Regions from separate parts of the Eleftheria terrae genome, predicted to be linked through region 1. Evidence: predicted binding sites of a transcription regulator. Region 1 holds the regulator's gene; the other holds the start of a gene.
The links. The regulator HrcA, encoded in region 1, represses chaperone genes, less so after heat shock. The targets are predictions, from matches to a motif close to TTAGCACTCNNNNNNNNNGAGTGCTAA.
Positions count from the first base shown of each region.

Region 2: the regulator HrcA is predicted to act here: its motif matches at 3,015-3,041, upstream of groES (co-chaperone GroES).

Region 1 covers NZ_CP106951.1:4,380,248-4,395,489, reverse strand. The annotation lists gene N7L95_RS19655 (dynamin family protein) at 1-527, shown strand, start outside; gene mutY (A/G-specific adenine glycosylase) at 577-1,641, shown strand; gene N7L95_RS19645 (LysR family transcriptional regulator) at 1,813-2,748, shown strand; gene N7L95_RS19640 (aldo/keto reductase) at 2,788-3,825, opposite strand; gene N7L95_RS19635 (LON peptidase substrate-binding domain-containing protein) at 4,095-4,727, opposite strand; gene rapZ (RNase adapter RapZ) at 4,724-5,665, opposite strand; gene recN (DNA repair protein RecN) at 5,665-7,356, opposite strand; gene N7L95_RS19620 (NAD kinase) at 7,358-8,236, opposite strand; gene hrcA (heat-inducible transcriptional repressor HrcA) at 8,391-9,407, shown strand; tRNA gene N7L95_RS19610 (tRNA-Ile) at 9,741-9,817, shown strand; gene N7L95_RS19605 (L-dopachrome tautomerase-related protein) at 10,022-11,185, opposite strand; gene N7L95_RS19600 (SDR family NAD(P)-dependent oxidoreductase) at 11,209-12,003, opposite strand; gene N7L95_RS19595 (LysR family transcriptional regulator) at 12,167-13,081, shown strand; gene N7L95_RS19590 (response regulator) at 13,202-13,600, opposite strand; gene N7L95_RS19585 (CheR family methyltransferase) at 13,868-15,242, shown strand, end outside.
Region 2 covers NZ_CP106951.1:2,222,746-2,237,987, forward strand. The annotation lists gene N7L95_RS09685 (penicillin acylase family protein) at 1-217, shown strand, start outside; gene N7L95_RS09690 (catalase family protein) at 299-1,396, shown strand; gene N7L95_RS09695 (PQQ-dependent sugar dehydrogenase) at 1,429-2,829, shown strand; gene groES (co-chaperone GroES) at 3,114-3,404, shown strand; gene groL (chaperonin GroEL) at 3,463-5,103, shown strand; gene N7L95_RS09710 (methyl-accepting chemotaxis protein) at 5,358-6,488, shown strand; gene N7L95_RS09715 (response regulator) at 6,497-6,865, shown strand; gene N7L95_RS09720 (STAS domain-containing protein) at 6,862-7,212, shown strand; gene N7L95_RS09725 (chemotaxis protein CheA) at 7,209-9,224, shown strand; gene N7L95_RS09730 (methyl-accepting chemotaxis protein) at 9,267-10,937, shown strand; gene N7L95_RS09735 (chemotaxis protein CheW) at 10,954-11,484, shown strand; gene N7L95_RS09740 (CheR family methyltransferase) at 11,522-12,322, shown strand; gene N7L95_RS09745 (protein-glutamate methylesterase/protein-glutamine glutaminase) at 12,319-13,380, shown strand; gene N7L95_RS09750 (alpha/beta fold hydrolase) at 13,399-14,295, opposite strand; gene yihA (ribosome biogenesis GTP-binding protein YihA/YsxC) at 14,354-15,103, opposite strand; gene N7L95_RS09760 (c-type cytochrome) at 15,163-15,242, shown strand, end outside.

The DNA of each region.
Region 1 (15,242 bases):
ACCAGATGCTGGGCGCCTCCTTCGACAAGCTCAACGCCGAGTTCGGTTTTGGCCTGGCAGCGCCAAAGGCCCCCGACCTCTCGCGCTTCATTCGCGACCTCGACCTCATCGAGCGCAACTACATGCAGTACCTGGGGCTCTCGCATGCGCTGCGGCTGTCGCAGGGCCGCTTCATGGAGCAGTTCCGCCGCATGCTGGTGTCCAAGCTGCGGGTGGTGTTCGAGGGCGCCTCCGGCGAGCTGGAGTTGTGGAACAAGGCGGCGTCCTCGCAGATCGACTCCCAGCTGCGCGACCGGCGCCGCAACTTCAAGCGCCGCCGCGAATCGCTGGAGCGGGTGCAGGCCGCCAGCAGCGAGCTGGAAACCCGCATCCTCGAAGTGGAGGCGCAGGAAGACCGGTTGCGTCAGCTGCAGGCCCGCCTGGCCACGCTGCTGGCCCAGGTGCATGCCGCCGCCACCGGGCCGCTGCCGGCCGCCGACGCCCTCGAAATCGCCCTGCCGATGACCGGCACGGCCGCCAGCCACTGATGCCTGCCCTGGTGCGGCACCGCCTGCGGGCGGTGCCCTGCCCTGCCCGATGACCGGAAGCGAACACCCCTCTCCGCCCGCCCTGCCCGACTTCGAGTCGATCCGCGCTGCCTTCGGCCACCGGGTGGTGGAGTGGCAGCGCCAGCATGGCCGCCACCGCCTGCCCTGGCAGCAGACGCGCGACCCCTATCGCGTCTGGCTGTCAGAGATCATGCTGCAGCAGACCCAGGTGAGCACGGTGCTGGGCTACTACGACCGTTTCCTGCAGCGCTTCCCCGACGTGGTGGCGCTGGCCGATGCGCCGCTGGACGATGTGCTGGCCGCCTGGAGCGGCCTCGGCTACTACAGCCGCGCGCGCAACCTGCACCGCTGCGCGCAGGCGGTGCGCGACCAGTGGCAGGGTCGCTTTCCGCCCACTGCGGCCGACCTGGAGACCCTGCCCGGCATCGGTCGTTCCACCGCGGCCGCCATCGCGGCCTTCTGCTATGGCGAGCGGGCGGCCATCCTGGACGGCAACGTGAAGCGGGTGCTGACCCGGGTGCTGGCCTATGGCGAGGACCTGGCCTCGACACGCCACGAGCGCGAGCTGTGGGCAGCCGCGGTGCAGCTGCTGCCGGAGCAGGGCATCGAGAGCTATACCCAGGGCCTGATGGACCTCGGTGCCACGGTCTGCCTGGCGCGCTCGCCCAGCTGCCTGCTTTGCCCGGCGCAGGCCTTGTGCCGCGGCCGCGCCGAGGGCCGGCCCGACGCCTATCCGGTGAAGAGCCGCAAGCTCAAGCGCTCGCGGCGCGAGAACTGGTGGCTGTGGCTGGAACATGAAGACCGGGTGTGGTTGACCCAGCGGCCCGACACCGGCGTCTGGGCCGGCCTCTACAGCCTGCCCGAATACGCCAGTGCAGAGGCGCTGGCAGAAGCGGCCGCCGCCCTCGGCGGGCAGGCCCTGCCACAGCCGAGCATCGAGCACACGTTGACGCACTTCGACTGGGTGCTGCACCCGGTGCGGCTGGCCGTGCAGAAGCCGCCCGCCTGGACCGGCGGGCAGTGGGTGCCCTATGCCCGGCTTGCCGACGTGGGCCTGCCGGCGCCCTTGCGAAAGCTGCTCGCGCGGCGCTGACGCACCGGACGCCCAGCCGTATCCCGGCGAAGCACCGGCCCGGCTGAGGTGCCTGTGCGCTGCGAGTCAGCCCCAGGCGCTTGCCGGCCCGCAGCCGCACCGCAAGAATCGGCCAGCCTCGCCGCTCTCAGCGACGACACCACTCGCCCCGCATGCCGGGGCCTGCCTGCCATGCGCCACCCTTCGAACCACCTGCCCAGCCTGAAGGCCCTGCAATGTTTCGTCGCCGTCGCCGAGGAGTTGAACTTCAGGCGCGCGGCGGACCGGCTGAACATGACCCAGCCGCCACTGTCGCGGCAGATCCAGGGCCTGGAGGACCAGTTGCGGGTCCGGCTGCTGCGGCGTGACACCCACCAGGTGAGCCTCACCCCGGCCGGGGAGGCCTTCCATCGGGACGTCCACGCCGTCCTCAAGGCGCTGGATGCCGCGGTCGGGTCCGTCCAGCAGTTCGTCGAGGATGAGCCCGCAGCGGGTGGCGCACCGCGCATCGGCCTCACCAGCGTGGTCGACTTCTCGCTGATGCCGCACCTCGACGCGCTGCTCAGCGATCCGCGCTTCGCCAGCGGCCAGGCCCTGGAGCGCGCCTACTCCCGGCAGTTGGTGGAGCGGGTGCGCCGTGGCCGGCTCGACATGGCCATCGTCGGCGACATCGCCGCGCCCACCGAGGACCTGAGCGTGCAGGCCCTCGTGCGGGAGTCGATGCTGGTGGCCCTGCCGGCCAACCACCCGGCCGCCGGGCAGGATCGCCTGCGCTTGCGCGACCTGGGAGACACGCCGCTGTTCTGGTTTCCGCGTGCCGACAACCCGGCCTTCTACGACAAGTGCGAGCGCGTGTTCCGCGTGCAAGGCTACGCGCCGCCGCGGCGGCTGGAGCCGAGCGACTTCACCCGGCTGCTGGCCGGCGTGGCGGCCGGCGAAGGCCTGGCCCTCTGCCCGGCGTCGATGCGGGCGGCCTCGCGCATCGGCGTGGTCTACCGGGCGCTCGACGAGGCGCTGGAGCAGCTGCTGGGCATCCAGCTGCAACTGGTGTGGCGCGCCGCCGAGGCCCGGCCGGCGGTGCTGGAGCGGATCGAGATGATCCGCCAGGCGATGGCGCCCCACCCCTGAGCCGGTGCTGCCGTGCAGCGGCCGTCGGGCCAGGCCGCATCAGGCATGGATGCCCTTCATGCCCTCGGCGGTGTAGCGCATGCCGCGCACCTGCCCGGGCGCCAGGTCGCGGTCGAGCTGCTGCAGGTCATCGGCATGGAGCTGCACCGACAGGGCCGCCAGGTTCTCCTGCAGGTAGGCCAGGCGCCGGGTGCCGGGGATCGGCACGATGTGCCCGCCCTGGGCCAGCAACCAGGCGAGTGCCACTTGGCCCGGCGTGGCGCCGTGGCGAGCGGCGACGGCGCGCACGCTGTCCAGCAGGCGCAGGTTGTGGGCCAGGTTGTCGGCCTCGAAGCGCGGGTTGCTCCGCCGGAAGTCCCCTTCCGCCAGCCCCTGCGTGCTGTTGAGCCGCCCGGTGAGGAAGCCGCGGCCGAGCGGCGAGTAGGCCACCAGGCCGATGCCCAGTGCCCGGGTGGCCGGCAGGATGTCGTGCTCGACCTCGCGGCTCCACAGGGAGTACTCGCTCTGCAAGGCCGCCACCGGATGCAGCCGGTGGGCCCGCTCCAGCGTGCGGGCCGACACCTCGCACAGGCCCACATGCGCGATCTTGCCCTGCTGCACCAGCCGAGCCAGGCAGTCCATGGTCGCTTCAAGGTCGGCGGCGGGGTCCACCCGGTGCAGGTAGAACAGGTCGATGCGCTCCAGCCCGAGCCGCTGCAGCGACGCCTCGCAGCAGCGGCGGAGGTAGGCCGGTTCGTTGTTGATGCGCCGGGCATAGGCGGCATCGGCCGGCCGCTCGATACCGCATTTGGTGGCCACCTTCAGCTGGCCGGCGGCCACCTCGGCATGGCGCGAGCGCAGGAACTCGCCAATCAGCCGCTCGTTGTGGCCGCGACCATAGACGTCCGCCGTGTCGATCAGCGTGACGCCACGATCGACCACCTCATGCAGCAAGGCCATGGAGGCCGCATCGTCCGACGGGCCGTAGAACTCGCTCATGCCCATCGCGCCATAGCCGAGGGCCGACACGCTCAGCTGCTGGCCCAGCCGGCGCTGCGGCAGCGGCGAGGCGGTCGGGGTGACGGGGGTGGTGTGCATCTCGATCTTCTCCTGGTTCCGGGGCGCCGCCGGGATGGCCATGCCCACACGCCAGCGATGGTGCCGATGCAGCCAGCCGCGCGGAATTCCGGATTCGGCAATACCGGCGCGGCATCACCACCCCGCGCAGCGCCGCGCGCCCCGCGGATGGGGGCAACGAAGGCGCCAAGCAGAAGAAGCCGAGCCGATACCTGGGAGGAAGCGGAAGGAAACGCACCGATGCCGCGGCAGGCAGCCGCAGGGCCCACCGGCCACCGGCGGCCGGTGCCTCAGCTGTCGAGGATGCGCTTTTGCCGCAGGAACTGGTGGACCAGCTGCAGTCGCACCAGCGGGTCGTCCAGCTCCATCAGCTTCTGGCGTGCGGCCAGCGGGATGGGCAGGATCTCGCACCAGCGGTTGGCGATCCAGCCGGCGTCGTCGAACCGGTAGGGCTCGAGGAAAGGCAGCGCGCCCTGCTCCTTCTGCTTCATCGTCTGGATCAGCTGGGCCAGCGCGGTCGCGGTGCTCAGCAACTCGCGGGTGGGCAGCGCAGCGGCGTCGTGGTCGATCAGCTCCACCTCGGCCGTCCAGAGGCCGTCCTCGCCCTGCCAGCTGTCGAGCGCCCGGAAGCGTCGCCCGCCGCGGCAGCGCACATGCAGGATGCCGGGCTGGGTGCTGTCCACATCGATCAACTCGGCCAGGCAGCCGACCGGCTCGAACTCGATCGCATCGGCCGGCAGCTTCACTTCCTGCCCGCGCCGCAGGGCCACCACGCCGAAGGAGCGGTTTTCGCGCAGGCAGGTGCCCATCAGGTCGAGGTAGCGGGCCTCGAACACCTTGAGTCCCAGCAGGCCATCAGGAAACAGCACCGATTGCAGCGGGAACAGGGGCAGGCCCTGCAGGTCGACGGTGGCGGGGCTCATGCCGCGGCCTCCCGCGCATCGAGCTCCCGGTGCCGGACCAGGGTGGCACCCCGGGCACGGAAGCGCTGCGCGAGCTGCTCGACGCAGTACACCGACCGATGCTGCCCGCCGGTGCAGCCGATGGCCACGGTGAGGTAGTTGCGCTGGTCCTGCTCGAAGGCGGGCAGCCAGCGGCGGATGAAGGCCTCGATCTGGGCCACCATTTCCGGCACTTCCGGCTGGTTCTCGAGGTAGTCGATCACGTCGGCGTCGCGGCCGGTCTGCGGGCGCAGCTCCCGCACGTAGTAGGGGTTGGGCAGCACGCGCACGTCGAACATGTAGTCGGCGTCCAGCGGCACGCCGTGCTTGAACGCAAAGGATTCGAACACCAGCGTCAGCTTGGCCGCCGGTGCCTGCACCAGGTTCTTGATCCAGCTGCGCAGCTGCGCGGTGCGCAGCTCGCTGGTATCGACCACGCTGGCCGATTGACGCAGGTCGGACAGCAGTTCTCGCTCCAGCTCGATGGCCTCGATCAAGGCGCGATGCGCATCGCCCAGGCTGTGCTGGTCCGACAGCGGATGACGCCGCCGGGTCTCGGAGAAGCGCCGCACGAGCGTGTCGGTGGACGCATCGAGAAACACCGAGCGCACCGTCACGCCGGCCTCGCGCAGCTTGTTCATGGCCGGCAGCAGGTGGGGCAGCGAGCGGGCGCTGCGCACGTCGGCTGCAATGGCCAGCCGTGCCGTGCTGCGCGAGTGCTCCAGGGCCACGAAGCTCTCGATCAGTTCGGGCGGCAGGTTGTCGACACAGAAGTAGCCGGCATCCTCCAGCGCATGCAGCGCGACCGACTTGCCCGAACCGGAGATGCCGGTAATGAGCACGACTTCGCGCAGCGAGGATCCGTTGGAATGGGGGGCGCCGGCCTCGGGGGCGGCACCGGCTTCGATAGGACTGCTCATCAACGTTTCCGTGGGCGGGCCGGCGCAGCGGGCATGGGTGCCTCGGCCGTCGCGGTGGCCAGCATCTCCTGGGCATGGGCAAAGCTGGTGCCCGACAGCTGTTGCCCGCCGAGCATGCGGGCGATCTCGGCCACCCGCTGCTCGCCGGCGACCGGTGCGACGCCACTGGTGGTGACGCCGCCGCTGCTGGCCTTGCTGACCAGCAGGTGCTGGTCGGCGCAGGCCGCCACTTGCGGCAGGTGGGTCACGGCCAGCACCTGGCGGTCGCGGCCCAGCTGCTTCATCAGCCGGCCGACGGTGTCCGCCACCGCGCCGCCGACGCCGGTGTCGATTTCGTCGAAGATCAGGGTGCCGGCTTCGCCCAGCCGGCTGGTGGTGACGGCAATGGCCAGCGAGATGCGCGACAGCTCGCCGCCGGAAGCCACCTTGGCCAGCGGCCGCGGTGTGCTGCCCTCGTGGCCGGCGACCAGGAACTCGACCGTTTCCAGGCCGTACGACTGCGGCGCTTCGAGCGCGGCCAGCGCCACTTCGAAGCGCCCGCCCGCCATGCCCAGCACCTGCATGGCCTGGGTCACTGCCGTGGACAGCCGCGGCGCCGCCTGGCGGCGCGCCTGCGACACCTGCCGCGCCGCCTCGTCGTACCGTTTGCGGGCGGCCGCTGCGGCGCGCTCCAGCCCCTGCAGGTCGGAGGCGGCGTCGAGTTGCCGCAACTCGTCCTTCCACGATTCGAGCAGCGCCGGCAGTTCCTCGGGCGGACGGCGGTAGCGTCGTGCCAGGCTGATCCAGGCGGCCAGCCGCTCGTCGAGCTCCTGCAGGCGCTGCGGGTCCAGCTCCGTGTGGCGCAGGTAGCCGTGCAGGCTGTGCGAGGCATCCTGCAGCTGGGCCTGAACGCTCAGCAGCACGTCAACCACACCTTGCAGCGACTGGTCGTATTCCGCGACGGACTGCAGCTTCTCGACCGCCTTGCCGGCCAGCTCGTCGGCGCTGCCATCGGCTTCACTGACGACTTCCAGGGCGCCCTGCACCGCGTCCAGCAAGGCCTGCGCATGGCTCAGGCGCTTGTGCTCGGCATTCAGCTCGTCCCACTCGTCGCTGGCGGGCGCCAGCTTGTCGACTTCACCGATCTGCCAGCTCAGGCGTTCACGCTCCCGCTCGAGGTCGGCCTGGCGGTTGCGGGCATCGTCCAGGCGCTGCTGCGCTTCGCGCCACGCCCCCCAGGCAGCCGACAGCGGCTGCAGCTCGGTGCCGGCATAGGCATCGAGCAGGGCGCGCACCGAGTCATTGCGCGTCAGGCTCTGCCAGGCATGCTGGCCATGGATGTCCACCAGGTGCTCGCCGGCGGCCTTCAGCTGCGCGACGGTGGCGGCGCTGCCGTTGATCCATGCGCGGCTCTTGCCCTGGGCATCGATGGTGCGGCGCAGCAGCAGCTCGTCGCCGCTGTCGAAGCCGGCCTCTTCGAGCCAGGGCAGCAGGCTGGCGGGCAGGTCGAAGGCGGCGGTGATCTCGGTGCGCTGCGCACCTTCGCGCACCACGCCGGCGTCGCCGCGGCTGCCCAGGGCCAGCTGCAGGGCGTCGATCAGGATGGATTTGCCCGCGCCGGTCTCGCCGGTGAGCACCGAGAAACCGCCAGCCAGCTCGAGGTCGAGTTCACTGACGATGACGAAATCACGCAGGACGATGCGGCGCAGCATCTCAGGACCCCACCCCTTCATTCCAGTGCAGCTTCTTGCGCAAGGTGGCGTAGTAGCTCCAGCCACGGGGATGCAGGAAACGCACCTGGTGGGCGGAGCGCCGCACCCGGATGCGGTCGCCGTGGAGCAGGCTGGCCAGGCTCTGCATGTCGAAATTGGCGCTGGCGTCGCGGCCGGCAACGATCTCCACCGTCACATGGCTGGCATCGGGCAGCACGATGGGCCGGTTCGACAGGGTGTGCGGTGCAATGGGCACCAGCACCCAGCCCTTGATGCCGGGGTGCAGGATGGGCCCGCCGGCCGACAATGCGTAGGCGGTCGAGCCGGTCGGCGAGGCGATGATGAGGCCGTCGGCACGGAAGTTGGCGACGAACTGGTCCTCCACGTCCACCCGCAGCTCGACCATGCTGGCGGTCGCGCCGCGACTCACCACCACGTCGTTCATCGCAATGCCGTCGAAGATGACCTCCCCGTCGCGCAGCACCTGTCCTTCGAGCATGGTGCGGTGTTCTTCCTCGTAGTCGCCGCGCAGCATGGCACCCAGCACGTCGCCCACCTGGTGCACCGGCACATCGGTGATGAAGCCGAGGCGCCCCTGGTTGATGCCGATCAGGGGCACCCCGTAGCGCGACAACTCGCGGGCGATGTGCAGCATGGTGCCGTCGCCGCCGACCACGATGGCCAGGTCGCACTGGGCGCCGATGCCGGCCACATCGAGCGTCGGAAAGTCCGACAGCTCGGTGTTGCGCGCGGTGTCGCTGTCGAGCGTGACATCGGCGCCGAGGCGCGAGACGTACTGCGCAATTTCCTCCAGCACAGGCTCGATGCCTGAAGCCTGGTACTTGCCGATCAAGGCCACATGACGGAAGCGCGACTGCATGGCGGGATTACACCACAGCGCCTTTGCCACACCGCGGTGCCAGGCGCCGTCCCTGCAGGCCTGACAGGCGCCGCTGGCCGGGGCGCAGACGCCCCGATACAACTGTGCACGGCACCCTGGATCAGCCGCCCGGCAGCGCTCTACAATCTTTTGCATGTTGGACGAACGCGCCCGGATGCTGCTGAAGACGCTGGTCGAACGCTATATCGCGGACGGCCAGCCAGTGGGTTCGCGCACGCTCTCCAAGGCGTCGGGCCTGGAGCTCTCGCCGGCGACCATCCGCAACGTGATGTCGGACCTGGAGGAGCTGGGCCTGATCGCCAGCCCGCACACCTCGGCCGGCCGGGTCCCCACCGCACGGGGCTACCGCCTGTTCGTCGACACCATGCTGACGGCCCGCCCGCGCGAGATCGATCCTGCCGCGCTGGAGGGTGCCGAGCCCCTGCAGCCCGACCAGCCGAAGCGAGTCATCGCCAACGCGGCCCACCTGCTGTCCAACCTGTCGCAGTTTGTCGGCGTGGTGACGTCGCCGCGCCAGCCTTCGGTGTTCCGCCACATCGAGTTCCTGCGCTTGTCCGACCGGCGGGTGCTGGTGATCCTGGTCTCGCCGGACGGCGATGTGCAGAACCGCGTCATCTTCACCGAGCGCGACTACAGCCAGTCGCAGCTGGTGGAAGCCACCAACTTCCTGAACGCGCACTATGCGGGCCTGGCCATCGAGGAAGTGCGCCAGCGCCTGAAGATCGAAGTGGACCAGCTGCGCAGCGAGATTGCGGCGCTGATGCAGGCGGCCGTGCAGGCCGGCTCCGACGCGCTGGCCGAACACGACCAGCTGGTGGTGTCGGGCGAGCGCAACCTGCTGCAGGTGCAGGACTTCTCCAGCGACCTGGCTTCGCTGCGCAAGATGTTCGACCTGTTCGAGCAGAAGACGCAGCTGATGCGCCTGCTGGAGGTGTCCAGCCGCGCGGAAGGCGTGCGCATCTACATCGGCGGCGAGAGCCAGGTGGTGCCCTTCGAGGAACTGTCGGTGGTGTCGGCCCCCTATGAGGTGAACGGCACCATCGTCGGCACGCTGGGTGTCATCGGGCCCACCCGCATGGCGTATGACCGCATGATCCAGATCGTGGACATCACTGCCCGGCTGGTGTCCAACGCGCTGAGCCAGAAGTAGGCGGCCCGGTGAGCGGATGGGCGGCCCGGCGCCGGCCTGTCGCTCGGTGCCCCCACGCGGTCATGCGAACCGCCGTCGCCCCGTGGGGCGACCCGGCTTGGGCACAGCGCCGGAACGGCGGCGGTGCCGGCCTGCCCCGGGAGACGTCTCCGTGCCAGTTCGTGGTGTCGGTCACCGATGACCGTCGATGGGTCCGTGGCGCGGACGGCTGCCTCTACAATGGCCGGTTCTGGCGAGCAGGGGCGTCCGCGATGTGCGCCAAGAAGCGCGCCAGGAAGGCAGGCCGCCGCTGCGGGAGAAGGAGCGGCGTGCGGAGGAAGGCATGCGCCCCGGGGGCCGTTAGCTCAGTCGGTTAGAGCAGAGGACTCATAATCCTTTGGTCGCAGGTTCGAGCCCTGCACGGCCTACCACCCCCTCCCCCTGCGCTCGCTTCCACGTACTGGATATCGAGACGCACCGCAGCAGCGCCACCCTGGCGAAGCCCCGGTCGACATCACCATGCCAAAGGTCCACCCCCGCTGCAGCGCAGAGGTCGACCCGGCCACCGCTCACGCCAGCATCGAGATGGCGCACGAGGGGCCCGCGACCGTCCCGCCCGGGCCTCTGCCTGCCGGTCAGCGGGGCAGCTTCAGCCGCCACAGGTCGTAGCGCTCGGCGCCCGGCTTGACCGCCCCGGCAAAGTGCGCATTGAGCCGGCTGGCCGTGAACACCAAGTCACCATCAGGCGTGAGGGTCGCCGTATCGGGCCAGTACACATCCTCATTCGCACCCAGCAACTCCATGCGCCGGGTCTGCGGATCGAAGCGGACAATGCCGTTGTGGCTGACGTCGGTGATGTACAGCCGGCCGTCGGCCGCTGCCACGATGCCATCGGTGTTGCCGCCGACGTCTCCCAGCAGGGTCACCGCGGCAGCGAGCTGCGCGTCGCTGGCGCTCGAGCGCAGCAGCGCTGCCGGCAGGCTGTAGGCCTTCGTGCTGGTCGTCACGGTCCAGTACAGCGTGTCCCCGCTCGGCGACAGCGCGATGCCGTTGATGCCCAGCGTCAGCGGATGGCCCGGCCAGACCGCCTCGCCATGGGCAGTGACCTTGACGCCCGCTTCCGGCATGACCGAAACATGGCGATCGAGCACGCGGCGCGCCCGCCCGCTCTCCAGATCCACCACGATGATGGCGGCCTGGTTCCTGGGCGCGCTGCGCAGACCGCTGTCGGAGATGTAGGCGAGCTTGCGCCGCTCGTCGACGGCAAGGTCGTTCAGGAAGCTGCCCTTGCGGTCCGCCACCGCGTCCAGGCCGATGCGCTTCACCGTGCGTCCGCTTTTCAGGTCGTACACCACGATCTTCTGCGCGCCCACCGGCGCTTCGGGCTCTCCGGCCACGAACCCCATGTCCAGGGCCCAGAGCCAGCCGTTGCGGGCATCAACATGGAAGCCGAGCACGTTCCGCAGGTGCTGCTCGGGCGCCGCGGCGACGGAATTGCCTTCAGCGGAAGGAAAAGCCCGTAGCCGTGCGGGACCGGATTCATGACCGGTGTGCAAGACGCTCAAGGTCGCCGGGGACCGGGCCGAGATGAGGCGCGGCGTGCTGACGAAGGCGCGGCCAGCCCGGTCGAAGTGAAGGCCCGCGATGGGCGCATTCACCGAATCGGCATCCGCCGTGTTGCCCTCGGCCGGCGCCTCCCAGGTCACCCCGGCGTAGCTTCTCCAGCGCTCCATGGCGGCCGGCTCTGTGGCGCCGGCCGGCGCCATCGCGGCGGCAAAGGAGAGGGACAGAAGAGACATCATCCGTTTCATGTCAGCCGTCCTCACAGGATGGAGCGGTAGCTGCCACCCTCGACGCGCACCGCCGCGCCGTTCGATGCGGCCCCCAGCGGGCTGGCCAGCAGCGCCACCATCGCTGCGATCTCGTCGGCCTCGATCATCCGGGCGAGCAGCGAGCTGGGCCGGTGCGTCTTGAAGAAATGGGCCTCGATCTCGGCGTCCGTCATCCCGGGTCGCGGCGCCGTCTGGCGCAGGTACTCGACGATGCCCTCCGAGCGGGTGGCGGCCGGCAGCACGCTGTTGACGGTCACGTCGCTGCCCTTGGTCAGCTCGGCCAGGCCACGCGCCACGGCCAGCTGCGCCGACTTGCTGACGCCGTAATGCACCATGTCAGGCGGAGTGAATGCACCGACCTCGCTGGAGATGAAGATCACGCGGCCCCAGTTGCGTGCCAACATGCGCGGGAAGTAGTGGCGAGACAGCCGGATGCCCGACATCACGTTCAGCTCGATCATGCGGAACCAGTCGTCATCGGTGATCTCGGCGAACGGCTTGGCTTCGTAGAACCCGAGGTTGTTCACCAGGATGTCGGTGTCGTGCAGCTGCTCGGTGAGCTGGGCAGCGCCGCGGGCGGTGCCGAGGTCCGCGCTCACGGCATCGACCATCGCGCCCGGTGCCGCAGCACGGATCTGCCGAACAGCCGCCTCGAGCTTGCCCGCCTGGCGGCCGGTGATGGCCACCGCCGCACCCTCCTGCGCCAGCCTCTTGGCGATGGCCAGCCCGATGCCGGCGGTCGCTCCGGTGACCAAGGCGGTCTTGTCCTTCAGTTTCAAATCCATCTTCAGTCCTTTCAGGGTCGGTACAGTCGCATGGCTGTCCCGAGTCCGCGGAACTTTGTCAGGCATCGACCGAGGCAAAAAGCCGCTGCAGGGAACAGCAATCTGGAACTGCGTTCACAAGCGAGCGGGGCGAACTGTCAGGATGGAAAACCGAAGCGGAGAGATGTCGGTGTTTGTGAGGGTCGTGCAGGACGGCAGCTTTTCCGCCGCTGCGAAATCGCTCGACATGACGCCCTCGGCGGTGAGCAAGCTCATCACCCGCCTGGAGGAGCGCCTGGGGGTCGTGCTGTTCCTGCGCTCGACACGGGAACTCACGCTGACCACGGAGGGCGAGGCCTTCTTCGATGCCTCGGTCCGGATCCTCGACGACCTGGAGGAAGCCGAGCAATCCATCGGGGCCGGCTCGGTGGAGCCGAAGGGGATCCTTCGAGTCAATGCCTCCATCCCCTTCGGGACCCACCAGTTGCTCCCGCTGCTGCCGGAATTCCATCGGCGCTATCCCAAGGTGGCCCTCGACATCTCGCTCACCGACCAGGTGGTCGACCTGGCGCGCGAGCGGGTGGACGTTGCGGTGCGGGTCGGCCGCCTGGCCGATGCGGCGTTCAAGGCCCGGCTTCTGGGCGTGAGCCGCTATGCCGTGGTGGCGAGCCCGGACTATCTGCGCCGGCATGGCAGCCCGGCCCATCCCGGCGAGCTGGCCAAGCACACCTGCCTGGGCTTCAACTTCAAGCGATCGGTCTCGCAATGGCCTTTCAAGATCGCCGGGCAGTCGACCGAACTGTCGGTACAGGGACCGGTGGTCACCAACAACGGGGAGACGCTGCGAGGCCTCACCTTGAGCGGGATGGGCATCAGCCGGCTCGGCCGGTTCCACATCGACAACGACCTGCGGGAGGGTCGCTTGATCCAGCTGCTGGAGGACTTCAACCCGGGCGACGTCGAGGAACTGCATGCGGTCTTCCCGGCGAAACGCCACATGTCGCGCCGGGTTCGGGTGTTCATCGACTTTCTCGCCGAGCGGATCAGCCCGCAGCTGCAGGAGGCGTCCAGGCCGCTGGCTCCGGTTGTGGAAGGCTGAGCCGCACCGGCCTGGCCCTCGCACGTGCCAACAAGGGCCCAGGCGCGCGCCACGCCTCTGCACGCCTGGGGCAACTGTCTCAGTGCCCGAACAGGCGATCCACCATAAGACAGATTCCGATCACCCGCCCCCGGCTCCCGGCGCGTTCGGCTGCAACAAGCTGCACAGCCGCTCGAAGTCCACCGGCTTGGCCAGATGGTGATCGCAGCCGGCCTGCAAGGCCGCCAGGCGGTCTTCCTCGCGGGTCCACCCGCTGAGCGCGATGAGCAGCAGGGGGCGGTCCGTGGCTCGCAGGCGCAGGCGGCGGGCCACTTCCAGCCCACCGAGACGCGGCAGGGCAAGGTCCAGCAGCACACAGTCCGGCCGCCACCGCTCGACCGCCTGCAGGGCTTGCTCGCCATCCGGTGCCACCTGCGTCTCGTGGCCCAGCAGGGTGAGCAACTGGGCCAGCGTGCCGGCCGCTGCCTCACAGTCGTCGACCACCAGGATGCGCAAGGGCGGCGCGTCAGCCGTCGCCATGCGGTCCGGGCGGGGCCAGGACGCGGGCCGCGCCGGGCCAGGATGTTCGCTCGTTGATGACATGCTGCATCTCCCGCTGCCGTCGCCTCTCCAGGCGAGCAATCGCAATACCTCGCACCAGCGGCAGCCGGCGCCTTGCCGAGCGCCAGCGCGTGCAGGGCGCAACGTGGTAAGGGCTACACCCTGCCCTGCAGGTCTACCCGGCGTCGCTGCCGCCTGTGCGTTTTGAGATGTCGTGAACCACCCGGCGCTTCTTAGAATGACCGGATGAGCGCCGACACTTCTGCACTGCCCGACACGGGCGAACTGGCTCGCAGCAGCCTCAACTTTCCTGTCGTCGGCATCGGCGCATCCGCGGGGGGGCTCGGTGCGCTGGTCCGCTTCTTCGAGCAGATGCCGGCGGACAGCGGCATGGCCTTCGTCGTCATCCTGCACCTCTCGCCCGACCACGCGAGCAACGCGGTCGCGATGCTGCAAAGCGCCACCCGCATGCCAGTGCTCCAGGTGACCCAGGCCACCAGCATCGAGGCAAACCGCGTCTACGTGATCCCGCCCGGCAAGCTGCTGTCGATGAACGACAGCTACCTGCGTGTGACCGACGGCGAGCGGCCGGCGGGGCGCCATATCACCATCGACCTGTTCTTCCGCGCACTCGCCCTGGTGCATGGCGAACGGGCCTTCGGCATCGTCTTGTCGGGCACCGGATCGGACGGCGCCGGCGGCATCGCCCGGCTCAAGGAACAAGGCGGCGTCACGCTGGCCCAGTCGCCCGACGACGCTGAGTTCGATGGCATGCCCCGTGCCGCCATTGCCACCGGTGCGGTGGACTGGGTGCTGCCGGTCAGCGACATGGCGCAAAAGCTGATCGACATCTGGCACAACGCCCGCGCCATCGAGCTGCCGAAGGCCGACGAGGATCTGCTCCGTCCGGAGCAGACCACCTCAGCCAGCGCCCAGAAGGATGCGGAGGAGGCGCTGCGCGACATCATGCTGCTGGTCCGCACACGCACCGGCCATGACTTCAAGCACTACAAGCGGGCCACCGTGCTGCGGCGGCTGGAACGCCGGCTGCAGGTGAACGCGCTGCCCAACCTGCCGGCCTACCGGCGCTTCCTGCAGGGCCAGCCGGACGAGGCGCGGGCCCTGCTCAAGGACCTGTTGATCGGCGTCACCAACTTCTTCCGTGACCGCGAGGCTTTCGATGCCCTGGAGCGCGAGGTGGTGCCCCGGCTCTTCGAGGACGACGGCCAGGCGGAATCCATACGCACCTGGGTCGCCGGCTGCGCCACCGGTGAGGAGGCGTATTCCCTGACGATGCTGCTGTGCGAGCGTGCCGCGTCGCACACCCATCCACCCGACATCCAGGTGTTCGCCACCGACATCGACCACCAGGCGATCGCAGTGGCCCGCAGCGGCGCCTACCCCGAAGCCATCGTCACCGACGTGCCGCCAGCCCGGCTGCGCCAGTTCTTCCAGAAGGAAACGAGCCAGTACCGGGTGCGGCAGGAAGTGCGCGAGAAGGTGCTCTTCGCCGCCCACAACATCCTGCGCGACCCGCCGTTCTCGCGGCTCGACCTGATCTGCTGCCGCAACCTGCTCATCTACCTCGACCGCGAGGTGCACCCGCGGATCTTCGAGATGT
Region 2 (15,242 bases), 2.2 Mb from region 1:
GCGGTTCAACAACAGCTATCTCCAGGTGGTGGCCTTCACCGACGCAGGGGTGCAGCCCTGGACGCTGCTCAGCCACTCGCAGTCCGACGATCCGGCCTCGCCCCACCATGCCGATGCCAGCCGCCGCTACAGCGCGGGCCGGTGGTTGCGGGTGCCGTTCACGGAAGCCGAGATCACCGCGGCCCGGCCGCCGGTCGCGCTGTGGCTGTCGGAATAGGCCGGCACGGCCTTTGCCGAAGTGCGGCTCGTGGGCGCGCGGTGCCGGGCGCCCACCGCCTTCCCTACTTCAAGGAGTCCCATGTCCGCCCCTGCCTCCTACCTCCGCTACAGCGAGCAGCTGGAGCAGCGCCAGCCGAATGAAGAGCAGCTCATCGAGCAGATCGTCGCCTCGATGGGCCGGGTCAATCGCATCGTCTTCGACCGCCACCGGCATGCGGTGCGCGACGCGCATGCCAAGAGCCACGGCATCCTCAAGGGCCGCCTGACCGTGCACGACGGCCTGCCCGGCTTCCTGCGCCAGGGCGTGTTCGCCGAGCCCCGCAGCTACCCGGTGGTGGTGCGCCTGTCGAGCGCGCCGGGCGAGCTCATGAGCGACCGAGTGCCTTCGCCACGCGGCATGGCCATCAAGCTCATCGGTGTCGACGGCCCGCGCCTGCTGCCGCAGGCCCGGCCAGCCCGCACCCAGGACTTCCTGCTGGTCAACCATCCGGTGATTCCCTTCGGCCATGTGCAGGCCTACTGGGAAGCGCAGCAGGCCATGGAGAAGCACATCGACGACCCCGAGCTGCTGCGCCGCACCGTCGCGGCCCTGGCCCGTGGCGCCGGCAAGGTGGCCGACCTGCTGGGCGTGGAGAACCCGACGCTCGACACCCTGGCCACCCCGCGCGACCACCTGCTGGGCGACACCTACTACAGCATGGCCGCGCTGCGCTACGGCGATCACGTGGCCAAGGTCAGCGCCGCCCCCTTGTCCGCCAGCGTGCGCCGGCTCGCCGGCCAGCCGCTGCCCGGCGAAGGCGACTCGGCCCTGCGCGACGCGGTGGTCGACTTCTTCAGCCGCGAGTCGGCCGAATACCAGCTGAGGGTGCAGCTGTGCACCGATCTCACCCGCATGCCGATCGAGGACGCCTCCATCGAATGGCCGGAATCCGACTCGCCCTGGCTGCCGGTGGCCACCCTCTCGCTGCCGCAACAAGACGCCTACAGCCCCGCGCGGCGCGTCTGCGGCGACGACATCCTGTCCTTCAACCCCTGGCAGGGCATCGAGGCGCACCGCCCGCTCGGCTCCATCATGCGGGTGCGCATCAAGGCCTACGAGCAGTCCTCGCGCTTTCGCCACGAGATGAACCTGCAGCCGCGGGTGGAGCCCGACGCGCTCGACCAGATTCCCGACTGAGGCGCAAGCCGCCCCGCTTCCAGGAGATCCGCATGATCCACACGCCCCTGTTTCCGACCGCGCGGCACGCGCTGTCCCTGGCACTGCTGGGCCTGCTGGCCCTGGCCGGCTGTGGCGAGACCGCCCGCCTGCCGGTGTCGGCCGGCACCGGCCCGCAGCCCCAACTGCCCGAGCCCCGGCGCACACTGCTGCCCACCGTGCACATCGCCCCCGCCAAGGGCTGGCCGGCCGGCGGCAAGCCGGTCGCTGCCGAAGGCCTGGTGGTCGACCGCTTCGCGGACGGCCTGGAGCACCCGCGCTGGTTGCATGTGCTGCCCAATGGCGACGTGCTGGTCGCCGAGACCAACGCGCCGCCCAAGCCCGAAGGCAGCGGTGGCGGCCTGCGCGCCTGGGTGATGCAGCGCGTCATGTCGAAGGCCGGCGCTGGCGTGCCCAGCGCCAATCGCATCACTCTGCTGCGCGACGCCGACGGCGACGGCGTGGCGGAGACCCGCTCGGCCTTCCTGGAGCGGCTGAACTCGCCCTTCGGCATGGCGCTGGTGGGGCAGGATGTCTATGTCGCCAACACCGACGCGGTGCTGCGCTTCCCCTACCGAGACGGCGAGACCCGCATCACCGCGCCCGGCACCAAGCTGGTGGACCTGCCGGCCGGCCCGCGCAACCATCACTGGACCAAGAACCTGATTGCCAGCCGCGACGGGACCAAGCTCTACGTCACCACCGGCTCCAACAGCAACGTCGGCGAAAACGGCCTGGACGAGGAAGTGGGGCGGGCCGCCATCTGGGAAGTCGACCTCCGCAGTGGCCAGCACCGGCTGTTCGCGACCGGCCTGCGCAATCCCAACGGCCTGGCCTGGCAGCCCGACACCGGCGCGCTGTGGACCGCCGTCAACGAGCGCGACGAGATCGGCAGCGACCTGGTGCCGGACTACATGACCTCGGTGCGCGACGGCGGCTTCTACGGCTGGCCCTACAGCTACTACGGCCAGCATGTGGACCGGCGGGTCGAGCCGCAGCAGCCCGACCTGGTGGCCCGCGCCATCGTGCCCGACTATGCACTCGGCCCGCACACGGCCTCGCTCGGCCTGGCATGGTCGGGCGGCACCTCGCTGCCGGAGCGGTTCCGCAGCGGCATGTTCATCGGCCAGCATGGGTCCTGGAACCGCCAGCCGCGCAGCGGCTACAAGGTGGTGTTCGTCGCCTTCCAGGGCGGCAAGCCGGTGGGCCAGCCGCAGGACGTATTGACCGGCTTCCTGAACGACACCGGCGAGGCGCAGGGCCGGCCGGTGGGCGTGGCGCTGGACAAGACCGGCGCACTGCTGGTGGCCGACGATGTGGGGAATGTGGTGTGGCGAGTGCGGGCCGGCACAGCGGCCGCACCGGCCTCCGCGCCAGCAGCCTCGGCCGCAGCGAACCCTGCGGCACCGCAGTAGCCAGTCCGGGGACTCCAGCCACCCCTGGATCGCACAGCCCGTCAACAGACTCGCCCCAAGCGCCTGCAGCCTCTCCTGGTGCAGGCCGCCCGCGCTGGCTCGTGCCGGCGCTGAACGGGCCGGCCTCTACATTCCCCTGTCCCTCCCTCTTGAATCGCCTTCGGCCGTCCCTATAATTGGTCCTGTTAGCACTCAACAGTAGCGAGTGCTAGTTGATGTCAACGAGCGCTCACTTGGCGCTCGTTCCTTCTCAGAAGTGCCTTCTCAGAATCCAAGGAGATGCAATGAAACTTCGTCCGTTGCACGATCGCGTGATCGTCAAGCGCCTCGAGAACGAAACCAAGACCGCTTCGGGCATCGTGATCCCCGACAACGCTGCCGAGAAGCCTGACCAAGGCGAAGTGCTGGCAGTCGGCGCGGGCAAGCGCAACGAGAAGGGCGACTTCGTGGCCCTGAACGTCAAGGTCGGCGACCGCGTGCTGTTCGGCAAGTACAGCGGCCAGACCGTCAAGGTCGACGGCGACGAACTGCTGGTCATGCGCGAAGAGGATCTGTTCGCCGTCATCGAGAAGTGATTCTCTGACCCGCGACACCTCTCATCCAACCAGTTCATAGCATTCGGAGAAATCAAACATGGCAGCTAAAGACGTCATTTTCGGCGGCGAAGCCCGTGCCCGCATGGTCGAGGGTGTGAACATCCTGGCCAACGCCGTCAAGGTCACCCTGGGTCCCAAGGGCCGCAACGTGGTGCTGGAGCGCTCCTTCGGCGCCCCCACCGTCACCAAGGACGGTGTGTCGGTCGCCAAGGAAATCGAGCTGAAGGACAAGCTCCAGAACATGGGCGCCCAGATGGTCAAGGAAGTCGCTTCCAAGACCTCGGACAACGCCGGTGACGGCACCACCACCGCCACCGTGCTGGCCCAGGCCATCGTGCGCGAAGGCATGAAGTACGTGGCCGCCGGCATGAACCCGATGGACCTGAAGCGCGGCATCGACAAGGCGGTCACCGCCCTGGTCGAGCAGCTGAAGGCCGCTTCCAAGCCCACCACCACCTCCAAGGAAATCGCGCAAGTCGGCTCCATCTCGGCCAACAGCGACGAATCCATCGGCAAGATCATCGCTGACGCGATGGACAAGGTCGGCAAGGAAGGCGTCATCACCGTCGAAGACGGCAAGTCGCTGGACAACGAGCTGGATGTCGTCGAAGGCATGCAGTTCGACCGCGGCTACCTGAGCCCCTACTTCATCAACAACCCCGAGAAGCAAAGCGCGCTGCTCGACAACCCCTTCGTGCTGCTCTACGACAAGAAGATCAGCAACATCCGCGACCTCCTGCCCACGCTGGAGCAAGTGGCGAAGGCCGGCCGTCCGCTGCTGATCATCGCTGAAGAAGTCGAAGGCGAAGCGCTGGCGACCCTGGTGGTCAACACCATCCGCGGCATCCTGAAGGTCGTGGCCGTCAAGGCTCCGGGCTTCGGCGACCGTCGCAAGGCCATGCTGGAAGACATCGCCATCCTGACGGGCGGCAAGGTCATCTCCGAAGAAGTCGGCCTGACGCTCGAGAAGGTCGCCCTGGCTGACCTGGGCCAGGCCAAGCGCGTCGAAGTGGGCAAGGAAAACACCACGATCATCGACGGCGCCGGCGCCGCTGGCGACATCGAAGCCCGCGTGAAGCAAATCCGCGTGCAGATCGAGGAAGCCACCTCCGACTACGACCGTGAGAAGCTGCAAGAGCGCGTGGCCAAGCTGGCCGGCGGTGTGGCAGTGATCAAGGTCGGTGCTGCGACCGAAGTCGAGATGAAGGAGAAGAAGGCCCGTGTCGAAGACGCGCTGCACGCCACCCGTGCCGCCGTCGAGGAAGGCATCGTGGCCGGCGGTGGCGTGGCCCTGCTGCGTGCCCGCCAGGCGGCTGGCCAGATCAAGGGCGACAACCCCGACCAGGAAGCCGGCATCAAGCTGATCCTGAAGGCCATCGAAGCCCCGCTGCGCGAAATCGTGGCCAACGCTGGCGACGAGCCGAGCGTGGTCGTCAATGCCGTGCTGAGCGGCAAGGGCAACTACGGCTTCAACGCTGCCAACGGCCAGTACGGCGACATGATCGAGATGGGCATCCTGGATCCGACCAAGGTGACCCGCACGGCGCTGCAAAACGCCGCCTCGGTCGCTTCGCTGATGCTGACCACCGAGTGCATGGTCGCCGAAGCCCCGAAGGAAGACGCACCTGCAGCCGGCGGCATGCCGGGCGGCATGGGCGGCATGGGCATGGACATGTAATGTCCGCCTGAGCTTCTCGCTCACTAAAAAGGGCCGCTGCACAGCGGCCCTTTTTTCATGGGGCTGCGGGCTTCGGCAGGCTGCCTGCCATGGTCGCGCTCCGAAGCCCCTAGGTATTTGGCTTAGGGGGCGCTAGTCGAACCTCGCATGAAGCACGGCCCTGGGCTGCCGAAATTGCTCTCATGCCCGCCCCGATCGCCCCCTCCCCGCTTCCGCAGCCGCCTGCGGCTTCCTCCCGGCGCGCTCGGCTGTGCGTGGCCCACGCTCCGCTGCTGGGCATGGCCGGGGCGGCCGCCGTGCTGATGGCGGCCGCCAGCCACCCGGCCGCCTGGGCGGCCGCCGTGCTGCTGAGCGCGCTCGGCCTGCTGGCCGGACGCGAGCTCGCCGTTGCACGGCGTGCCGAACAGGCCATGCTCAACCGCTACCTGGCCGAGCGCGAAGGGTTCGCCCAGGCACTCGCGCCGGTCTGGAGCGGCCACATCGAATCCTCCCGCGCGCAGATGGAATCGGCCATCTCCGCACTCGCCGAACGCTTTGGCGGCATCGTCGACAAGCTCGACCAGACCGCCCGTGCCACCACCGCCACCACCGGCAGCCGCGACAGCGGCGACCAGGGGGTGGTGGCCGTGTTCGCACGCAGCGAACACCAGCTCGACGCGGTCATTGCCTCCATGCAGGCCGTGATGCGCAGCAAGGCAGCGGTGCTCAATGAAGTGCAGGGCCTGACCCGTTTTGTCGCCGAGCTGCAGCAGATGGCCGGCGATGTCGCCAGCATTGCCGGGCAGACCAACCTGCTGGCCATCAACGCCGCCATCGAAGCCGCGCATGCCGGCGAGCACGGCCGCGGCTTCTCGGTACTGGCGCAGGAAGTGCGCAAGCTCTCCGCCCTGTCCGGGGACATGGGCCGCCGCATCGCCGACAAGGTGGCCCTGGTGAACGCCGCCATCGAGGCGACGCGCCAGCATGCCGAAGCCTCCTCGGCCGAAGAGGACGCTTCCATCTGTGCCTCGCAACGCCACATCGGCGAGGTGCTGGCCGAGATGCGTGGCGTCACCGAGGCACTGGCCGCCACCACCAGCCAGCTGGAACAGGACAGCCTGGGCATCAAGAACGACATCGGCGAAGCCCTGGTGCAACTGCAGTTCCAGGACCGCGTCAGCCAGGTCATGACCCACGTCAAGGCCAACATCGAACGGCTGCCGACGGTGCTGGCCGAGCACGGCCGCGCCTGTGCGCAGGCCGGCACGCTGGAGCCGCTGGACGCCACCGCCCTGCTGTCGGAACTGCAGGCCACCTACGCGATGGCCGAGGAACACGCGCTGCACCGCGGCGAACGCCAGGCCGCTGCCACGCCGGCACCGGCCGAAGAAGTCACATTTTTCTGAGGAACACCATGGCAAAGACCATCATGATCGTGGACGACTCCGCCTCGCTGCGGATGGTCGTCGGCATCGCGCTCAAGGCCGCGGGCTACGACGTCCTTGAAGGCAGCGACGGCCGTGATGCGCTGGCGAAGCTGGCCGGCCAGAAAGTGCACCTGATCGTCAGCGACCTCAACATGCCCAACATGGACGGCCTGAGCTTCGCCAAGGCCGTCAAGGCACTGCCCAGCTACAAGTTCACGCCCATCGTCATGCTGACCACCGAGTCGGCCGACGAGAAGAAGCGCGCCGGCCAGGAAGCCGGCCTCAAGGCCTGGGTGGTCAAGCCCTTCAAGCCCGAGCAACTGCTCGCAGTGGTCCAGAAGCTGGTGCTGCAATGACGCAGGAACACGGCGCGATCAGCGGGCAGGCGGCGGGCGCCCCGTGCGCCGGCACGCTGCGCATCGAAGGCGAGATGACCATCTATCGCGCCGCCGAACTGGCCGCGCAGCTGCTGGCCAGCCTGGGCAGCGACGGCTGCCTGCGGCTGGACCTGGCCGAGGTCAGCGAGGTGGACAGTGCCGGGCTGCAATTGCTGGTGGCGACCCAGCAGGCCGCCATGGCGCGCGGCGGCCATGTGCACCTGGTCGCAGCCAGCCCGGCCGTGGGCGACATGCTGGCCCTGCTCGAGCTGGCACCGCACTTCGGTCCCACTGCCCTTCCCATGACGCAGGACACACCGGCATGAACCTCGACCAGGCCCTGCACACCTTCATCGCCGAAAGCCGCGACCTGCTGGCTGAGATGGAGACGGCACTGCTCGGACTCCAGGCCGCCGAGGGCGAGGCGCGCAGCGAGGCCGTCAACGCGATCTTCCGTGCGGCGCACACCATCAAGGGCTCGGCCGGGCTGTTCGGGCTGGACCGCGTGGTCGCCTTCACCCACGGGGTGGAAAGCGTGCTCGATGAAGTGCGCGCCGGCCACCATGCGATCGACGAAGCGCTGGTGACGCTGATGCTCGCCTGCGGCGACCACATGCGCGCCCTGATCGATGCCGCCGAACTCCAGCGCGGTGACCCGGACGCGACAGTGGCCGCCCCTGGGGAACCGCTGCTGCGGCGGCTCGCGGCCTACCTGGAGCCGCAGGCCGAAGTGCTCGCCGCTGCGCCGCCGCCATGCGAGCCGGCCGACGCCGAGACGCGCTGGCAGCTGTCCGTGGGCTTCGGCACCGAGGTGCTGCGCCAGGGCATGGACCCGCTGGCCTTCATCCGCTACCTCGGCACCCTGGGCACGCTGCGCCGCGTGCACCTGCGGACCGCTCAGGTGCCCCCGCTGACCGAGCTGGACCCGGAGAGCTGCCACCTCGCCTTCGACATCGAGATCGACAGCACCGCGCCTCGCGAAGCGCTGGAAGGCGCGTTCGAGTTCGTTCGCGACGACTGCGAGCTGACGCTGCAACCGGTCGGCGCCGGCCAGCCCGCCGCCGCGGCGAACCCCGCCGCCCCTGCGGCCTCTGCGGCCTCTGCCGCTCCTGCCACATCGGCCCCCAGCGAAGCGGCGCAGCCCGCCTCCCGCACACCGCGCGCCGGTGAGCGCAGCTCGGTGCGGGTCGACGCCGACAAACTGGACCGCCTGATCGACCTGGTCGGCGAGCTCGTCACCGCCTCCGCCGGCGCCCACCTCGTGGCCCGCAGCGTGCGGGTGCCGGCACTGCTCGAGAGCCATTCCACGTTGGCCGCACTGGTGGAGCAGGTGCGCGACACCGCGCTGCAGCTGCGCATGGTCAAGATCGGCACCACCTTCAGCCGCTTCCAGCGCGTGGTGCACGACGTGTCCCGCGAGATCGGCAAGGACATCGCCCTGGTGGTCAACGGCGAGGACACGGAACTGGACAAGACGGTCGTGGAGCGCATCGCCGACCCGCTCACCCACCTGGTGCGCAATGCGATGGACCACGGCATCGAGCCGGTGGAGCAGCGCCTGGCGCGCGGCAAACCGGCCCGCGGCACGGTGGGGCTCAATGCGTACCATGACTCGGGCAGCGTCGTCATCGAGGTGAGCGACGACGGCGGCGGGCTCCACCGCGAACGCATCCTCGCCAAGGGCATCGAGCGTGGCCTGGTCGAGGCAGGCAAGAGCCTGAGCGACACCGAGATCTTCAACCTCATCTTCGAGCCGGGCTTCTCCACTGCCGAGCAGGTCACCAACCTGTCGGGCCGCGGCGTCGGCATGGACGTGGTCAAGAGCAACATCGCCGCGCTGCGCGGCAGCGTGCAGATCCGCAGCACCGAAGGCGCCGGCACCACGGTGACGGTGCGGCTGCCGCTCACGCTGGCCATCATCGACGGCTTCCAGGTGCGCGTCGGCCATTCGGTCTTCGTGGTGCCGCTGGACATGGTGGAGGAATGCGTGGCCTTCACCGAGGACGAGGCGCGCGACTACATCGACCTGCGCGGCCAGGTGCTGCCAGTGATCCGCCTGCGCGACCTGTTCGAGCTGCAGGGCCCGCGCGGCTCGCGCGACAACCTGGTCGTCGTGACCCATGCCGGGCAGAAGGCCGGCCTGGTGGTGGACGCACTGCTCGGCGAAGTGCAGACCGTCATCAAGCCCTTGAACAAGATGTTCGGCCGCGTGACGGGCGTCGGCGGCTCCAGCATCCTCGGCAGCGGCGAAGTCGCGCTGATCCTTGACGTGCCCGGCCTGCTGCAGCAGGCCCGGGCTTCCACGGTCGCCCACGGTGCCCCCCTGGCGGCGGCCTGATCGATCCCCCACCCGTTTTCTTTGCACAAGGACCCCTCCATCATGTTCGGCAATTTCAGGATCGGCACCCGGCTGATCGCCGGCTTCCTGCTGGTCACGGCCATCAGCGCAGGCATCGGATTCATCGGCATCTCCAATGCCGGCAAGCTCAACGCGATGGCCGACCGGCTGTACGGCACCGAATTGCTCGGCCTGTCGTATGTCAAGGAGGCCAACATCAACCTCATCTATGTGGCGCGTGCGCGGGCCGAGTACATGCTTGCCACCACCCAGGAGCAGCGCGACAAGCAGCTCTCCATCATGGAGAAGAGCAGCACCACGATGAAGGACTACTTGGAGAAAGCCAAGCCGCTCTTCTACACCGAGGAAGCCAAGCGCAACTTCGCCTCCATCGCCAGCACGGCGGACGAATACGACCGCCTGCTGCGCGAGACCAAGGCCATGGTGGCCACCACCAAGCTGCAGGAGCGCGACAGCGCACTGGCCGCCCTGCTGGGCCGCCTGGCCGAGACCAACGGCCGGCTCGACACGCTGATGACGGAGCTGAGCGAGCGCAAGGAAGCCAACGCCCGGCAGGCCTCGCAGGACGCGACCGAGGTCTACCAGGCCAGCCGCTCGGCCATGCTGACCGCCATCGGCATCGGCGTGCTGCTGGGCGTTGCGCTCGGCTTCCTGATCAGCCGCAGCGTGACGCGCCCCCTGCGCCGCGCGGTGGAAGTGGCCAACCGCCTGGCCGCCGGTGACCTGACCGTGCAGGTCGAGGCCACCAGCCGCGACGAGACCGGCCAGCTGCTGCAGTCGATGCAGCACATGATCACCAAGCTCTCCCAGGTGGTGAGCGAGGTCAACAGCGGCGCCGAAGCACTGGCCGGTGCCTCGGAGGAAGTCAGCGCCACCGCGCAGGCTCTCTCGCAGGCCGCCAGCGAGCAGGCCGCCGGCGTCGAGCAGACCAGCGCCTCCATCGAGCAGATGACCGCCTCGATCTCGCAGAACACCGAGAACGCCCGCGTCACCGACGGCATGGCCACCAAGGCGGCCGGCGAGGCCACCGAGGGCGGCGAAGCCGTCAAGGCCACCGTCAGTGCGATGAAGCAGATCGCGCAGAAGATCGGCATCATCGACGACATTGCCTACCAGACCAATCTGCTGGCCCTCAATGCCGCCATCGAGGCCGCTCGCGCCGGCGAGCACGGCAAGGGCTTCGCGGTGGTGGCGGCCGAGGTGCGCAAGCTCGCCGAACGCAGCCAGGTGGCAGCGCAGGAGATTGGCACCGTTGCCAGTGAGAGCGTGGAGCTGGCCGAGAAAGCCGGCACGCTGCTCGACGAGATCGTGCCCAACATCCGCAAGACCTCCGACCTGGTGCAGGAGATCACCGCGGCGAGCGAGGAGCAGTCGTCCGGCGTCGGCCAGATCAACGCCGCCGTCGGCCAGCTCAGCCAGACCACCCAGCAGAACGCCTCCAGCTCCGAGCAGCTGGCCGCCACCGCCGAGGAGATGAGCAGCCAGGCAGAGCAGCTGCAGCAGAGCATGGCCTTCTTCCGCCTGGCCGGCAGCCAGTCGCGCCCGGCGGCGCAGGCGGCGCAGGCGGCGCCCGCTGCCACAGCGCGCCGCGCTGCGGCAGTGCCGTCCCGCAAGGGCGGCCTGGGCCTGCGCGCACCGGCCCTGGCCACCGCTGGCGATGGCCCCGACGAATCGCAGTTCGTCCGGTTCTGAGCGGAGGCCTGACGTGATGAACCCGTCCGAGCGCCGCGCCGCCCTGCCCCAGGAGCCGACGCAGTACCTCACCTTCATGCTGGCCGGCGAGGCGTTTGCCCTCGGCATCCTCGCAATCAAGGAGATCATCGAGTACCACAGCCTGACGACGGTGCCGATGATGCCGGAGTGCGTGCGCGGCGTCATCAACCTGCGCGGTGCCGTGGTGCCGGTGATGGACCTGCAGGCCCGCTTTGGCCGGCCACCCTCGCCCGTCAGCAAGCGCACTTGCATCGTCATTGTCGAGGTCGCCGCACAACACGCGCAGCAGGACCGCCAGGTCATCGGCGTGGTGGTCGATGCGGTCAACGAAGTGCTGGAGATCCCGCCGGCCGACATCGAGCCGGCGCCCGCCTTCGGCGCCCGCATTCGCACCGATTTCATCCACGGCATGGGCAAGGTGCGCGGCAAGTTCGTGATCCTGCTCGACGTGGACCGGGTGCTGTCCGTCGACGACATCGAGAGCCTGGGCCGGCTGCCTGCCGATGCGCTGGCCGAAGCGGCCTGAGCCGGCCCGCTTTTCACTGCAGGCAAGGAGCGCTGTCGTGCACGCACTGTCAGACCAGGAATTCAGCCGCTTCCAGCGCTTCATCTTCGAGCAGGCCGGCATCACGATGTCGCTTGGGAAGAAGGCGCTGGTGTCCGGCCGGCTGGCCAAGCGCCTGCAGGCGCGCCAGCTCGACAGCTTCGGCGCCTACTTCGAGCTGCTGGCCAGCGGGGAGGCGGACGACGAGGTGCAGACGGCAGTCGACCTGCTGACCACCAACGAGACCTACTTCTTCCGCGAGCCCAAGCACTTCGAGCTGCTGCGCCAGATGGCCAGCCGGGCGGCCGCCGAGGGCCGTGCGCTGCGGGTCTGGAGCGCCGCGAGCTCCAGCGGCGAGGAGGCCTACAGCATCGCCATGGTGCTGGCCGACTGCATGGGCAGCCGGGCCTGGGAGGTGATGGGCTCCGACATCAGCAGCCGGGTGCTGCAGCGCGCCCGCACCGGCCACTACCCGATGGAGCGCGCCCGCCACATCCCGCCGGCCTACCTCAAGCGCTTCTGCCTGCGGGGCGTCGGCCCCCAGGACGGCACCCTGCTGGTCACGCGCGAGCTGCGCAGCCGCGTGCAGTTCCTGCAAGTCAACCTGAACCAGGCCCTGCCTCAGCTGGGCCCGTTCGACCTGGTCTTCCTGCGCAACGTGATGATCTACTTCAACGGCACCACCAAGCGCGAGGTGGCCACCCGGGTGCTGTCGGCGCTGCGGCCCGGCGGGCACCTGTGCATCGGGCACTCCGAAAGCCTGTCGGGCGTGGTGGACAACGTGCAGCAGGTGGCTCCCTCGATCTACCGCAAGCTATGAAGCCCATTCAGGTCATGGTGGTCGACGATTCGGCGGTGGTGCGCCAGGTGCTGTCGGCCCTGCTCGATGCAGCCCCCGGCATCGAGGTCTGCAGCGCGGTCTCGGACCCGCTGCTGGCGATCGAGCGGCTGAAGGCCGGTTGGCCCGACGTGATCGTGCTGGACGTGGAGATGCCGCGCATGGACGGCATCAGCTTCCTGCGCCGCATCATGCAGGAGCGGCCGACGCCGGTGGTGATCTGCTCCACCCTCACCGAGAAGGGCGCCAAGACCACCATGGACGCACTGGCCGCCGGCGCGGTGGCCATCGTCACCAAGCCCCGCCTGGGCCTGAAGCAGTTCCTGAGCGAGTCCGGCGAGCAGCTGGTCGCCACCGTGCGTGCGGCGGCCCGCGCCAATGTGCGGCGCCTGGCCGTCCGCGAAGGCCCCAGCACCGCCAAGCTCAGCGCCGATGCAGTGCTGCCCGCCGCCACCGGCCGGCCGCTGGCCCAGACCACCGAGCGTGTGGTGGCCATCGGCACCTCCACCGGCGGCACCCAGGCGCTGGAGGAGGTGCTGACGGCGCTGCCGCGCGTGAGCCCGGGCCTGGTCATCGTGCAGCACATGCCGGAGAAATTCACCGCCGCCTTTGCGGCGCGGCTCGACGCGCTCTGCGAGATCGCCGTCAAGGAAGCCCAGCCCAACGACCGCGTGCTGCCTGGACGGGCGTTGATCGCCCCTGGCGGGCGGCACCTGGTGCTGCGCCGCAACGGCGCGCAGTACGCGGTGGACGTGGTGGACGGGCCGCCGGTGAACCGGCACCGGCCCTCGGTGGACGTGTTGTTCCGCTCGGCCGCCAAGGCTGCCGGCGCCAATGCGCTGGGCATCATCATGACCGGCATGGGCGACGACGGCGCCGCCGGCCTGCTGGAGATGCGCCAGGCCGGCGCCCGCACGCTGGCGCAGGACGAGCGCAGCTGTGTCGTGTACGGCATGCCGAAGGAGGCCGTGCGCCGCGGCGCGGTGGAGCGCAGCGTGCCGCTGGAGGCCGTCGCGCGCGAGATCCTGCAGTTCGGCTGAGACCTGCGCGGGCCTCGTTCAGCGCCCGCCGAAATGCTCGCGCAGCGCATCGGCCACCAGGGCCGGTTGCTCGTGGATGATCCAGTGGCCGGCACCGGGCACGCGCTGCAGCCGCATCTGCGGCACATAGGCGTCCAGGCCATCGAGCAGCGCAGGCGGCAGCGCGACATCGGCCTCGCCCCACACCACCAGCGTGGGCACACGCACCGTCACCTGGGCCGGATCGAGCACAAGCTGGGACAAGGCAGCGTCTTCGGACGTTGCCGGCCGCAGCGGCGAGGCGCGGTAGTAGTTCAGCGGACCGCTCAGCCCTGCCCGCCAGACCTCGCGATACTGCTGGCGCAGCGCCTCGGTCAGCCAGGGCGCGCCGCCGGGTGGCGCCCCGAAAAACGGCCACAGCCGCGCGAAGTCGTTCTCCGCCAGCAAGGCCTCGGCATCCGGCCGGCACAAGAAGTTCATGTAGGCGCTGGCCTGCTGCTGCGCCGGGTTGTGCCTCAGCTCACGCAGGAAGGTCGCGGGATGCGGGGAATTGATGATGGCCAGCCGCCACAGCAGCTGCGGATGCTGCGCCGCCAGGTTCCAGGCGAGTGCGCCGCCCCAGTCGTGGGCCACCAGGCCACTGACCGGTGCGCCCAGCGCATCGATCAGCGCCGCGATGTCCTGTACCAGGTGACGCGCGCGGTAGGCCGAGACTTCCGCCGGGCTGGACGACGGCGCATAGCCGCGCAGGTTCGGCGCCACACAGCGAAACTGCCCGCCCAGCAGGCCCATCACCTCGTCCCAGGCAAAGGCGGCCTCGGGGAAGCCGTGCAACAACAGCAGCACCGGCGCCTGCGGGGGGCCGGCAGCACGGCAGGACAGCCGGATGCCGTGCGGCAGCTCGACGCAGAAGGTCTCGATGGGAGTGGCTGTCATCGGCGGGCTCCGGTCTGGCAGACCCGCCGAGTATCGGTGTGCCCTGGCGGGCGCGGCGTCACGTAGGCGACGCTTCGGGCGGCGTGGCGCCGGCCGCTGGCTCGCCTGCGGCCGGATGGGTCCAGCCGTACAGCAGCGTCGCCAGGTCGTCCAGGCCGGTCTTGTTCAGGGCCGAGAACAAGGTGATGCCCACGTCGGACTCGTCGGTGACGAACTCGCGAAGCGCCTCCTGCGCATCGCGAAGGGCCTGGCCCTGCTCCTTGCGGTTGAGTTTGTCGGCCTTGGTCAGCACCAGCAGCAGCTTGACCTGCCCGGTGCTCACCCGCGGCGCGACGAACTGCAGCAGCTGGTGGTCGAGGTCCTTGATGCCGTGGCGCGGGTCGGCCAGCAGCACCACGCCGCTCAGGCTGCGGCGCACCTCGAGGTAGTTGGCCATCACTTCCTGCCAGCGCAGCTTGGCGGAGCGCTCCACGGCTGCGTAGCCGTAGCCCGGCAGGTCGGCGAACACCGCGTCGGCCTGGGCCTTCGGGCCCAGCTCGAACAGGTTGATGTGCTGCGTGCGGCCGGGCGTCTTGGACGCATAGGCCAGCTGGCGCTTCTGCGTCAGCGTATTGATGGCGGTCGATTTGCCGGCGTTGGACCGGCCAACGAAGGCGATCTCCGGCAACTCGTGCTGCGGCAGCTGGTCCAGCTTGCTCGCAGTGGTCAGGAAGCGCGCGGTGTGGGCCCATCCCAGCGCGATCTTGGCCTGTGGATCGGCCGTCTGGCGGGCGGAAACGGGGGCACCGGTGTGTTTTGAGTCGGACATCGTGGAGCGCATTGTAAAATCCCGCGGTTTTGCATTCCGCCCACAAATCCCTCCACGTCATGAAAACGATCGTTTCCCTGCTGCTGGCTGCATTTGCAGCGGTACCTGCCGTGGCGGCTGACGCCCCGGCCAAGCCCGA